One region of the Micromonospora sp. MGP-C2 genome, then DNA from elsewhere that is predicted to be linked to it. Evidence: riboswitches for the same ligand, from Rfam matches in the RefSeq annotation. Region 1 holds a riboswitch; each other region holds the start of a gene.
What was found. A riboswitch is a leader RNA that binds a small molecule or an ion and turns the genes downstream of it on or off. The one in region 1 is predicted to bind cyclic di-AMP.
Positions count from the first base shown of each region.

Region 2: linked by a shared signal. The riboswitch ahead of AC3CF1_RS19950 (C40 family peptidase) and the one ahead of AC3CF1_RS11685 (coiled-coil domain-containing protein) in region 1 are both predicted to bind cyclic di-AMP.
Region 3: linked by a shared signal. The riboswitch ahead of AC3CF1_RS01110 (transglycosylase family protein) and the one ahead of AC3CF1_RS11685 (coiled-coil domain-containing protein) in region 1 are both predicted to bind cyclic di-AMP.
Region 4: linked by a shared signal. The riboswitch ahead of AC3CF1_RS29590 (C39 family peptidase) and the one ahead of AC3CF1_RS11685 (coiled-coil domain-containing protein) in region 1 are both predicted to bind cyclic di-AMP.

Region 1 covers NZ_JBYMEN010000002.1:2,650,115-2,652,305, reverse strand. Annotated here, with positions in the region: gene AC3CF1_RS11685 (coiled-coil domain-containing protein) at 100-1,164, opposite strand; cyclic di-AMP (ydaO/yuaA leader) riboswitch at 1,170-1,301, opposite strand; gene AC3CF1_RS11680 (cation diffusion facilitator family transporter) at 1,415-2,191, opposite strand, start outside.
Region 2 covers NZ_JBYMEN010000002.1:4,360,418-4,362,608, forward strand. Annotated here, with positions in the region: gene AC3CF1_RS19945 (N-acetylmuramoyl-L-alanine amidase) at 1-812, opposite strand, end outside; cyclic di-AMP (ydaO/yuaA leader) riboswitch at 1,064-1,199, shown strand; gene AC3CF1_RS19950 (C40 family peptidase) at 1,213-2,191, shown strand, end outside.
Region 3 covers NZ_JBYMEN010000002.1:352,029-354,219, reverse strand. Annotated here, with positions in the region: gene AC3CF1_RS01115 (hypothetical protein) at 124-495, shown strand; gene AC3CF1_RS01110 (transglycosylase family protein) at 621-1,292, opposite strand; cyclic di-AMP (ydaO/yuaA leader) riboswitch at 1,293-1,465, opposite strand; gene AC3CF1_RS01105 (ThuA domain-containing protein) at 1,620-2,191, opposite strand, start outside.
Region 4 covers NZ_JBYMEN010000002.1:6,434,519-6,436,709, forward strand. Annotated here, with positions in the region: gene AC3CF1_RS29585 (hypothetical protein) at 1-431, shown strand, start outside; cyclic di-AMP (ydaO/yuaA leader) riboswitch at 716-857, shown strand; gene AC3CF1_RS29590 (C39 family peptidase) at 1,090-1,938, shown strand; gene AC3CF1_RS29595 (hypothetical protein) at 2,045-2,191, opposite strand, start outside.

The DNA of each region.
Region 1 (2,191 bases):
GCGACGTAGCCCGGTCGGACAGCGCTGCCCGGACGAACGTGATGCCTGTGAGTCATCTTGATGACTCACAGGCATCACACACTTTGGGGAACGGCCGGATCAGTAGACCGACAGGTGCACGTGGTTGGTGTGGTCGCTGGACGGGTCGCCACCCGCCCCGCTGTAGGACTTCCATCCGCTGCTGGGCAGCCAGATCTGCCTGTACCAGATCACGTACAGCACGGCGAGCCGGTCGGCGTTGCGGATGAAGTACGCGGCCAGGTTGTTGCCGTACGTCTTGTCGCCGCCGGTGGCGTCGCCGCCGAAGCCGCCCGTCTGGGCCGCGAAGTCGCAGGCCCGGCCCTTCGGGTGTTCGCCGGAGCCGCTGGGGCGGTGGCAGGAGACGTATCGGGTGAAGCCGGCCGCCTTGGCCTGGTTGAGGGCGTGCAGGGTGCGCGGGGTGATGCAGCCGCTGGCCGGCGTGGGGTCGTTGACGCTGCACGTCTCCGACGGCCAGGAGCCGTCGGAGTTGCGCGGCGCGGCCTTCGCGTTGGCGGCGGAGGTGCCCCGGTTGGAGTCGGTGTCGGCGGCGGGTTGCGGCTTGGGGGTGGTGGCCACCGTCAGGGCCCGTTCGGCCTGCTCCTTGCGCTTGGCCATCACCGCGACCTGCTTGCGCTGCTCGTTGATCTCACCGTTCAGGGCGACCTGGGTGCGGTTGGCCTGGTCCTTGCTGCTGAGCAGGTCGCGCAGCACCCGGTCCTCGTTGGCGGCCACCGCGTCCAGTGCGGCTGCCCGGTCCATGAAGCCTTCCGGGCTGTCGCTGTTGAGCAGCGCCGACACCGCGCTGAGCCGGCCGGTGCGGTACGCGACGCCGGCGATCTCGCCGACCTTGCCGCTGCGTTGGTTGAGATCGACCTCGAGGGTCTTCAGTTGGGTGGCGAGCTGCTGCTGCCGCTGCACCGAGGCGTCCAGGGCGCGCTTCGCGTCCAGGTAGCCCTTGCTGGCCGCCTCGAGTTGGGCTCGTAGCGCGGGGGTGCCGCCCTCCTCGTCGGAGTCGGGTGCGGCGGCCCGCAGGCCGGTCGGGGGAGCGGCCGAGGCGGTGCCGGCCGGGAGCGCGACGCCGAGGGCGAACATCGCGACGATCAGGGCCGCCAGTCGGGCGGCGGGTGGTCGTGCTGGTGCCACTGAGCATGTCCTTCCGTCAGCCGCCGACCGGGTTAGCTGACGGGTTCGGGACGGAAGATCCCTACCGCTGACGCGGATGCACCCCAGGTACGTGGTTCCCCGGTTCGCCCTCGCGGGCGATTAGGCGGCGACCACCACCGGCGCCGGGAGGGCGCCGCCTGGTGGAGGCCGGGACCGAGCCTACCGGTGCGGGTGGGGCGGCTGCAGCCAATGTGACGGACGGTGCGTGCGTCGTCACGAGAAGCTGCTGTCACCACTCGATCGAGCCACACGCTCCGGAGGCGGCACCCGGCTCGATCTGCAACGTCGCGTGCTCGATCCGGAAGTCGTCGTGCAGGGCCGTACGCGCGGCGGTGAGCACCGCGCCGACCTCCGCCCCGGGTGCCATGGTCAGGTGTGCGGAGGCCACGTCCATGCCGGAGGTGAGCGTCCAGACGTGCAGGTCGTGCACCTCGACCACACCGGGGACCGCGGCCAGCCGGTCGTGCACGGCGGTCACCTGGAGGTGCTCCGGGGCGGCCTGCACCAGGATGCGGACGGCGGCCCGTGCCAACCGCCAGGTGCGCGGGAGGATGAACACGCCGATGGCGACGGCGACCAGCGGGTCGGCCCACCACCAGTCGGTGACGGTGATGAGCAGTGCGGCACCGATCACGCCGACCGACCCGAGCAGGTCGCCGAGCACCTCCAGGTAGGCGCCCTGAAGGTTGATGCTCTCCCGGGCTCCGGCGCGGAGCAGGGCGAAGGCGGCGATGTTAGCGAGCAGGCCGAGCACGGCCACCGCGAGCATCGGGCCGGCGATGACCTCGTGCGGGTCGCCGAAGCGGTGGATCGCCTCGATCACCACGTAGATCGCGACGCCGGAGAGCAGGACGGCGTTGGCCAGCGCGGCGAGCACCTCGAGTCGGTAGAGCCCGAAGGTGCGCTGCGGGTCGCCGGTGGCCCGCCGGGTCGCGGTGATCGCGGCGAGCGCCATCCCGATGCCGAGCACGTCGGTGAACATGTGCCCGGCGTCGGAGAGCAGGGC
Region 2 (2,191 bases), 1.7 Mb from region 1:
TCACCGTCGCCGAACGCCTCGTAGGGCGCCGGGATCCACTCGCAGGAGATGGTGCGCGGGCACTCCAGCCCGTCCGGGCGGGCCAACCGGCGCAGGCCCAGCCGATCCAACCAGGAGCGCTCGGGTTGTACCGCGCGCGCCGGCAGGGTGATCCGCTGGCCGTCGTCGGTCAGCCGGGACTCGCCCGCGGCGATGGTGGTGAAGACCTCGTCGGCGAAGGCCGCGGCGGCGTCGGCGCTGTCCGCACCGGCGTAGCGGGCCACCGCGCCGTACCAGGCCGCCGGGTCGGTGTCCGCGCCGACCGGCGCACCCAACTCCCGCTGGTACGCGCTGAGCAACGCGGCCCCACCCCGGATGTTGACCGCTGCATCGGTGCGCAGCGCCTCGGGGGTGGCACCGGTCAGTGCGGCCGCCGCGTCCACGGTCTGCAACGCGGCGGCGGTCGGTGCGGGGGCCTCGACGGGTCGGGGCGCGGGCACCCGGGAGGGCCGGGAGTCGTCACCGCGTGGGTCCTCGGCGCCGGCGTCGTGGTGGCCGCGCCCGGGCAAAGCGGTCACGTGGCGGGCGTCGGTCAGGTGCATCGGGCCGTAGCCGCCGCTCGTGCTCGGTGTGCCGGCGTTGCTGTCCCAGCGGGACTCCAGATAGGAGACGCCGAGCAGCACGCCCGTCGGCACGCCGTACTCGGTCGCCGCGGCGGCGTACTGCTGCTGGCGATCGGCGGTGGGTGCGGCGGTGGCGGCCGTGGAGAGTGGCACCGCGCTCGCGGCGGCGACGACGGTCGTGGTGAGCAGCGCGCGCCAGCCGGCCGACACTGTTGGATGGTGCATCGAACCCCCTAGATTCTCGCGGGTAGAGGTCAGGTCACCATCGCGCCGCTGGAGAGTCTGCGTCAATACCTTTCCATCTATCTACTTGTTGAGAAAGAATTCTTCACACACGGTCGGTGACCCCCACCCAATCGGTACGGAGTGTCACGGCCGTACGGGTTGCGGATCGGTAACGGGCGTCTCTACTCTGGTCATTTGTCGGCCCGACAGCAGCTCCGCCCATCCCGGGCGGTAACGGACCGACACCGCCGAGTCGTTTCCGAGCGAACCGGGGACCCACGTCCCTCGGGGTGAATCCGCAGCCACTGCGGTAGGGCGCCGACTTCCCGCCCGAACCCGTCAGCTAACCCGGTAGGCGGTCAGGAAGAAGGAGTACGGAACCCCGGTGGCACTCCATGCCCCGCGGCCGTCGTCCGAGCGGTCGGCATTCGCCGTCCCGACGTCGATCGTGCCGCGCCCACGCTGGTCCCGCTTCACCACCGCTCTCGCCGCACTGGTCGGCGTCGCCGTCGTCCTGACGGGCAGCGCCACGGCCGCCCACGCCGACCCGTCCGTCGCCGAGATCGAGCGCCAGATCGACGCCGACTGGAACACACTCGAACCGATCATCGAACGGCACAACGCCACCCGGGCCGACCTTGCCGTCAAGCGCAAGCAGGCGGACGCGTTGGCCGCCCGCATCGCCCCGCTCGAGCGGCAGGTCGACGCCGCGATGGACAAGGTCAGCGCGCTGGCTGTACGCGCGTACAAGGGCGAGACCGTCTCGACCGTCAACGCGATGCTCGGCAGCCGGTCACCCAGCGAGGTGGTCAGCCAGCTCGAAATGCTCGACCGGTTCGCGCACAACCAGCAGCAGGACGTACGCGAGGTCGCCGACCTGCGCGACGAGCTGGCCGCGCAGAAGGCGCCGCTGGACGAGATGGTGGCCCAGCTGGCCCGCACCGAGGCCCAGTTGGCGGCCAAGAAGAAGCAGATCAACGAGGAGATCGACCGGCTGCAGAAGCTGCGCCTCAAGGTGTACGGCAACGGGGGCGGCGGTCCGCTGCGTCCGGCGCCCTGCCCCGGCAGCTATCCCGGCGGCGCTGCGGGCACGGCGGTCAAGTTCGCCTGCGCGCAGATCGGCAAGCCCTACGTGTGGGGTGCCGAGGGCCCGAACTCGTACGACTGCTCCGGGCTGATGCTGGCCGCATGGGCGAAGGCCGGGGTGTCGTTGCCGCACAACGCCGCCCAGCAGAGCCGCGTCACCAAGGACGTCAGCAAGGCCGACCTGCGGCCCGGCGACCTGGTCTTCTACTACAGCGACATCCACCACGTCGGCATGTACGTCGGCAACGGCTGGGTGGTGCACGCCTCGCAGGCCGGCC
Region 3 (2,191 bases), 2.3 Mb from region 1:
CCGATCTGCGTGCGGCGTCCCGGCGACCGCTGCGACCGGAGACACATCACAGCAGGTCGGCGGTTTAACCAGCGGCTCACGGGTGACCCTTGTGGGGTACAGCCTGACAAGGGGGGACCCACAATGTCCGACGACGACACCAGCAACCGGCCGAGTCGCACTGCCGAACGGCCGCACGACGTAACCGACCCGCTGCTCTGGCAACTGGCGATCGACGTGCTGAGCGCCCACGAGCCGGACGACGAGGGTCAGTGCCGCAACCTTCAGTGCGCCGGGCAGTCCTGGCCGTGCGCGGCCCGCGCCGGCGCGGAGCAGTCGATGCGACTGGCCCGCAGCACACCCGCCCCGGTCGAGATGACCGTCGACGGCGGCGACAACGAGGAGGGCGGCACGGGCTGGTCCGGGGAGGGCAGCGCACCGGCGCCCCGCTGGGGCTGGAACGCCGGCCCGGTCACGTCGCACCGAGGGTCGAAGGCATCCGCCTCCGCGGCGTGACGGCTTCCCCCCGGGGTACGGGCGCTCGGGCTGATCGCACCACACGTACGAACGCTCGGCCGGTGACCCGGCCGAGCGTTCGTGTGTCATCCGTCAGAGGCTGAGCCGCTGACGCGGGAAGACCGTCAGAGGCTGAGCCGCTGACCCGGGAAGATCAGGCCCGGGTCGGCCCCGATCAGCTGCCGGTTGTGCTCGTAGAGCGCCTGCCAACCGCCGGTCACCCGGTGGCTGTCGGCGATCTCCGACAGGGTGTCGCCCGGCTTGACCAGGTACGTCTGGCCGCCCGTGGTCGGCGCGGTGCGCTCGTGGTTGCGGGTCGCCGGCTGCTCCCGCCGCGAGGGCCGCTCCTGCTGCTCGGTGGGCTTCTGCGTGGACTTCGTCGACGGCTTCGCGGTGGACTTCGTCGACGGCTTCGCGGTGGAGCCGCCGGACGACCCGCCCTTCTTGCCGCAGGTCGGCCACGCGCCGATGCCCTGCCCGTCGAGCACCTTCTCGGCGATGGCGATCTGCTCGCCGCGGCTGGCCAGGTCGGCACGGGCGGCGTACTTCTTGCCGCCGTAGCCGGCCCAGGTGCTCTGGGAGAACTGCAGGCCACCGTAGTAGCCGTTGCCGGTGTTGATCTTCCAGTTACCGCCGGACTCGCACTTGGCGATCGCGTCCCAGTTGACCGCGGCCTGCGCGGGGGCGGCCGGGCCGAAGAGGGCGACAGCACCGGTGACCGCACCGACGGCCAGGGTGCCGACGGCGAGACGGCGGGTGGTGACCCGTCGGTGACGGGGCGTGTAGACAGACGTCATGTGAACTTCCTCCACGCCGGCGAGGTGAGCTGTCGGGTTCGGGCCGAGGAGCCCGGCCGCACGATGGCGGCTTCACCCCGAGGTGACGTGCACCGAGGAACGTTTGGGTCCCCCGCTCCTGCCCGGGTGACTGGGTTCCACCGACCGGGGGCAGGATTTGGCGTTGCCGGCCGTGGTGTCCGCAGTGGCGAACCCGACCGACGTTAGGCACGGTCGGTGACGATCGCCCAACCCCTGTGAAGTTCTTCACCGGGGTACGCGGGGCGTCACTCGCAGCGGTTGCGGGCGGGTGGTCAGTGTGCAGTGACCACCGTGGACCGTTGCGGATCAGATGCGGTGACGGAGCCAGAGCACGATGCGCCGCAGCAGCTCGACGTGTCCCGGCGACTCGTACGACCGGGTGTCGTGACCGAGTGCGTTGTAGACGATCCGGCTGCTCCCGGCCGTGCGCGCCCAGACGAGCGGTTGGGTGTCGCCACCCTCGTCGTGGACGTAGAGAGTCTCGACGTCGACGCCGTCGAGCAACTCCAGGTCGGTGTAGCGCTCGTCGTGCACCTCGAAGTCCACGAGACCGGTAGTGATCGGGTGCTCGATGTCGGTGCGTCGGATGAGGCTGGTTCCGATCGGCGGGTGGAAGGTCCGACCGTGGTCCCAGGCGGCGCCGACCGTGGACCGCCAGGTCGCGAGCTGGGGAAACGCGATCGTCGCGCTGTGCGTGGCGAGCAGGCTGCCGCCACGGGCCAGGAAGGCGTCGAGAACGCGGCCGAACTCCTCGTCCTGCGGGATTGGGGCCGTGCGGTCGGCGCTGGCGTTCACCACCAGGAGGCGGGCGCCGTCGAGTGCGGTCGCGAGTTGGTCGACGGTGGTCACGATCGCCACCGGGCCCGCGTCGCCGACGA
Region 4 (2,191 bases), 3.8 Mb from region 1:
TCGCTGGTGCCGGGGCGCTACCCACCCCCTGCACCCCCCACACCCCCGCCGAGTACGCCGCCCGGGAGCGCTATCTGCACCGGGCGGCGATGGCGGCGTACTGGCGGGGCGACCTGACCATGGCGCAGCTCGGCGACGTGTTCGCGCACCGGCGCGGCTGGGATCCCCGGCGGCATCCGGTCGAGCAGGAGGTGCTGCTCAGCCGGGCGGTCCGGGACGCGCGACTGGCCGACTACGAGGCTGCCGCCACCCGGGAGCGGGCCGCATGGCGGGACGCGGAGCTGGCCGCCGAGTCGGTACGCGTCCTCAACGCTGAGGCGTACGCGGCGGCGGCCCGGCTGCGGCCGGCCCCGCTGCCCGCTCGCCGGGCGGCGACCGGGGCGTTCCGACCCGCAGTCGTGGCACGGTGGCGCCCGGCCCGGATCAGTTGAGCCCGATCCGTGACGTGAGCCGGGTCACGCCGATACCGAATCGGTCGTCCGGCACGATCGGCCCGATTGTTCCCGTGATTGTGGCCGCATTATCGGCGGCCTGTCCGGTTGTCGCCCGTTGGCGACTCCGTAACCGCTTGTCCCATCGAGTCACGTCAGCGGCAAGACGCGCAGAAATTGGCGCGTGAATTCGGGTTTGCGCAGGTGAACCTGGCTTGGCAGGGTGTGGGCGGCCCAGTAGTGTCGTCCCGTCCGGTGCGGTAACCGATCGCAAGAGGCGACGCCGCGCCGACCCGCTCAATCGTGATGAACGAACCGGGGACCCATCAGTAAGTCCGGGGTGAATCCGCGAGCCATGGCCCGCGGTAGGGCGATCTTCCCGCCCGAATCCGTCAGCTAACCCGGTAGGCGGTGTCGGAAGGAGTTCCATCCTCGTGCAGCACCTTTCCACCCCTCGGTTGTTCCTTCGCCTCCACGGCGTAGCGGTGCCCCCGCTCATTCGTCCAGTGACGGTGAGCTGACCCCCCGGGTCATCGCCTAACCGCCCGGCCACGCCGGGCGTTCCCCTGAGCGGTTCACCATCCGCGGACCATCGTCCGCGCGCTGGCGCCTGCCCGGATGCCGGTCCGGCCCCGGTGTGCCGCTCTCCCCCCGATCCGTGGAGGACCCCGTGAAGCACACCCTGAAGCGTCAGCTCCGCCGCCTCACCACCGAGCGTCCGTACCAGATCGTTGCCGCCTCCGCCGCGGCCCTCGCCATCGCCACCACCACCGGCGCCATGCTCACCACCGCCGACGACGCGCCGGCCGGCCAGCGCACCGCGACCACTGTCGCCGAGATGCGCAGCGACGTCGCCGCCTCCCGCGGCGAGGTGCGCGAGGCGTCCCCGTCGGCCAGTGCCGCGCCGACCACCGCAGCCCCGGCCACCACCGCCGCGTCACCCGCGGCCAAGGCCAGCAGCAACCCGGACCTGACCCGTAAGCCGGAGCGGCCGAAGCCGCCGGCGACGAAGGTGCTCGACTACGACTACGAGGCGCAGAACACGTACTACAACTGCGGCCCGGCAGCTACCCGTAACGCGCTCAGCGCCGCCGGCGTCGACCGCACCCAGAATGAGCTCGGCGCCGAGCTGGGCACCACCGAGATGGGCACCAACTCGGCCCTGGACACCACCCGGGTGCTCAACGCCGAGGTGAAGGGCTCCCCGTACCGGACCCGGATGTTCGCCGGCGCGCCCAGCCCGGCCCAGATGGACCAGCTCCAGGCCGACGTCGTCAAGGCCATCACCGACGGCCGTGGCGTGGTCGCCAACGTCGTCGGCGACGCCACCGACACCAACGGCGGCTGGCACTCCTACGGTGGCGGTCACTACATCGCCGTCGTGGGCTACAAGGACAACGGCCGCACCGTGCGGATCGCCGACTCGGCGAACCCGGCCGACGCGTCGTACTGGATCACCACGATCAACCTGGCCAACTGGATCGCCAGCCGGGGCTACTCCGCCTGACCCAGGCACGCTGGACCGCCGCGGGCGCCGTCCCCCACAAGGGGCCGGCGCCCGCGGCGTCTTCGTCCGTGCCGTCAGCAGCCTGTGCCGTCAGCAGGCCGTGCGGTCAGTAGGCGATGAAGCCGTACAGCGCGAGGTGGTTCGACTTCGTCCCGCCGACCGTGTGGTCGATCGTGGACGGTCGCACACCGCCGTTCAGGAAGAGGTAGTCGATCTTGCTGGAGCCGCTGGTGGCCTTCGAGCCGTAACCGGT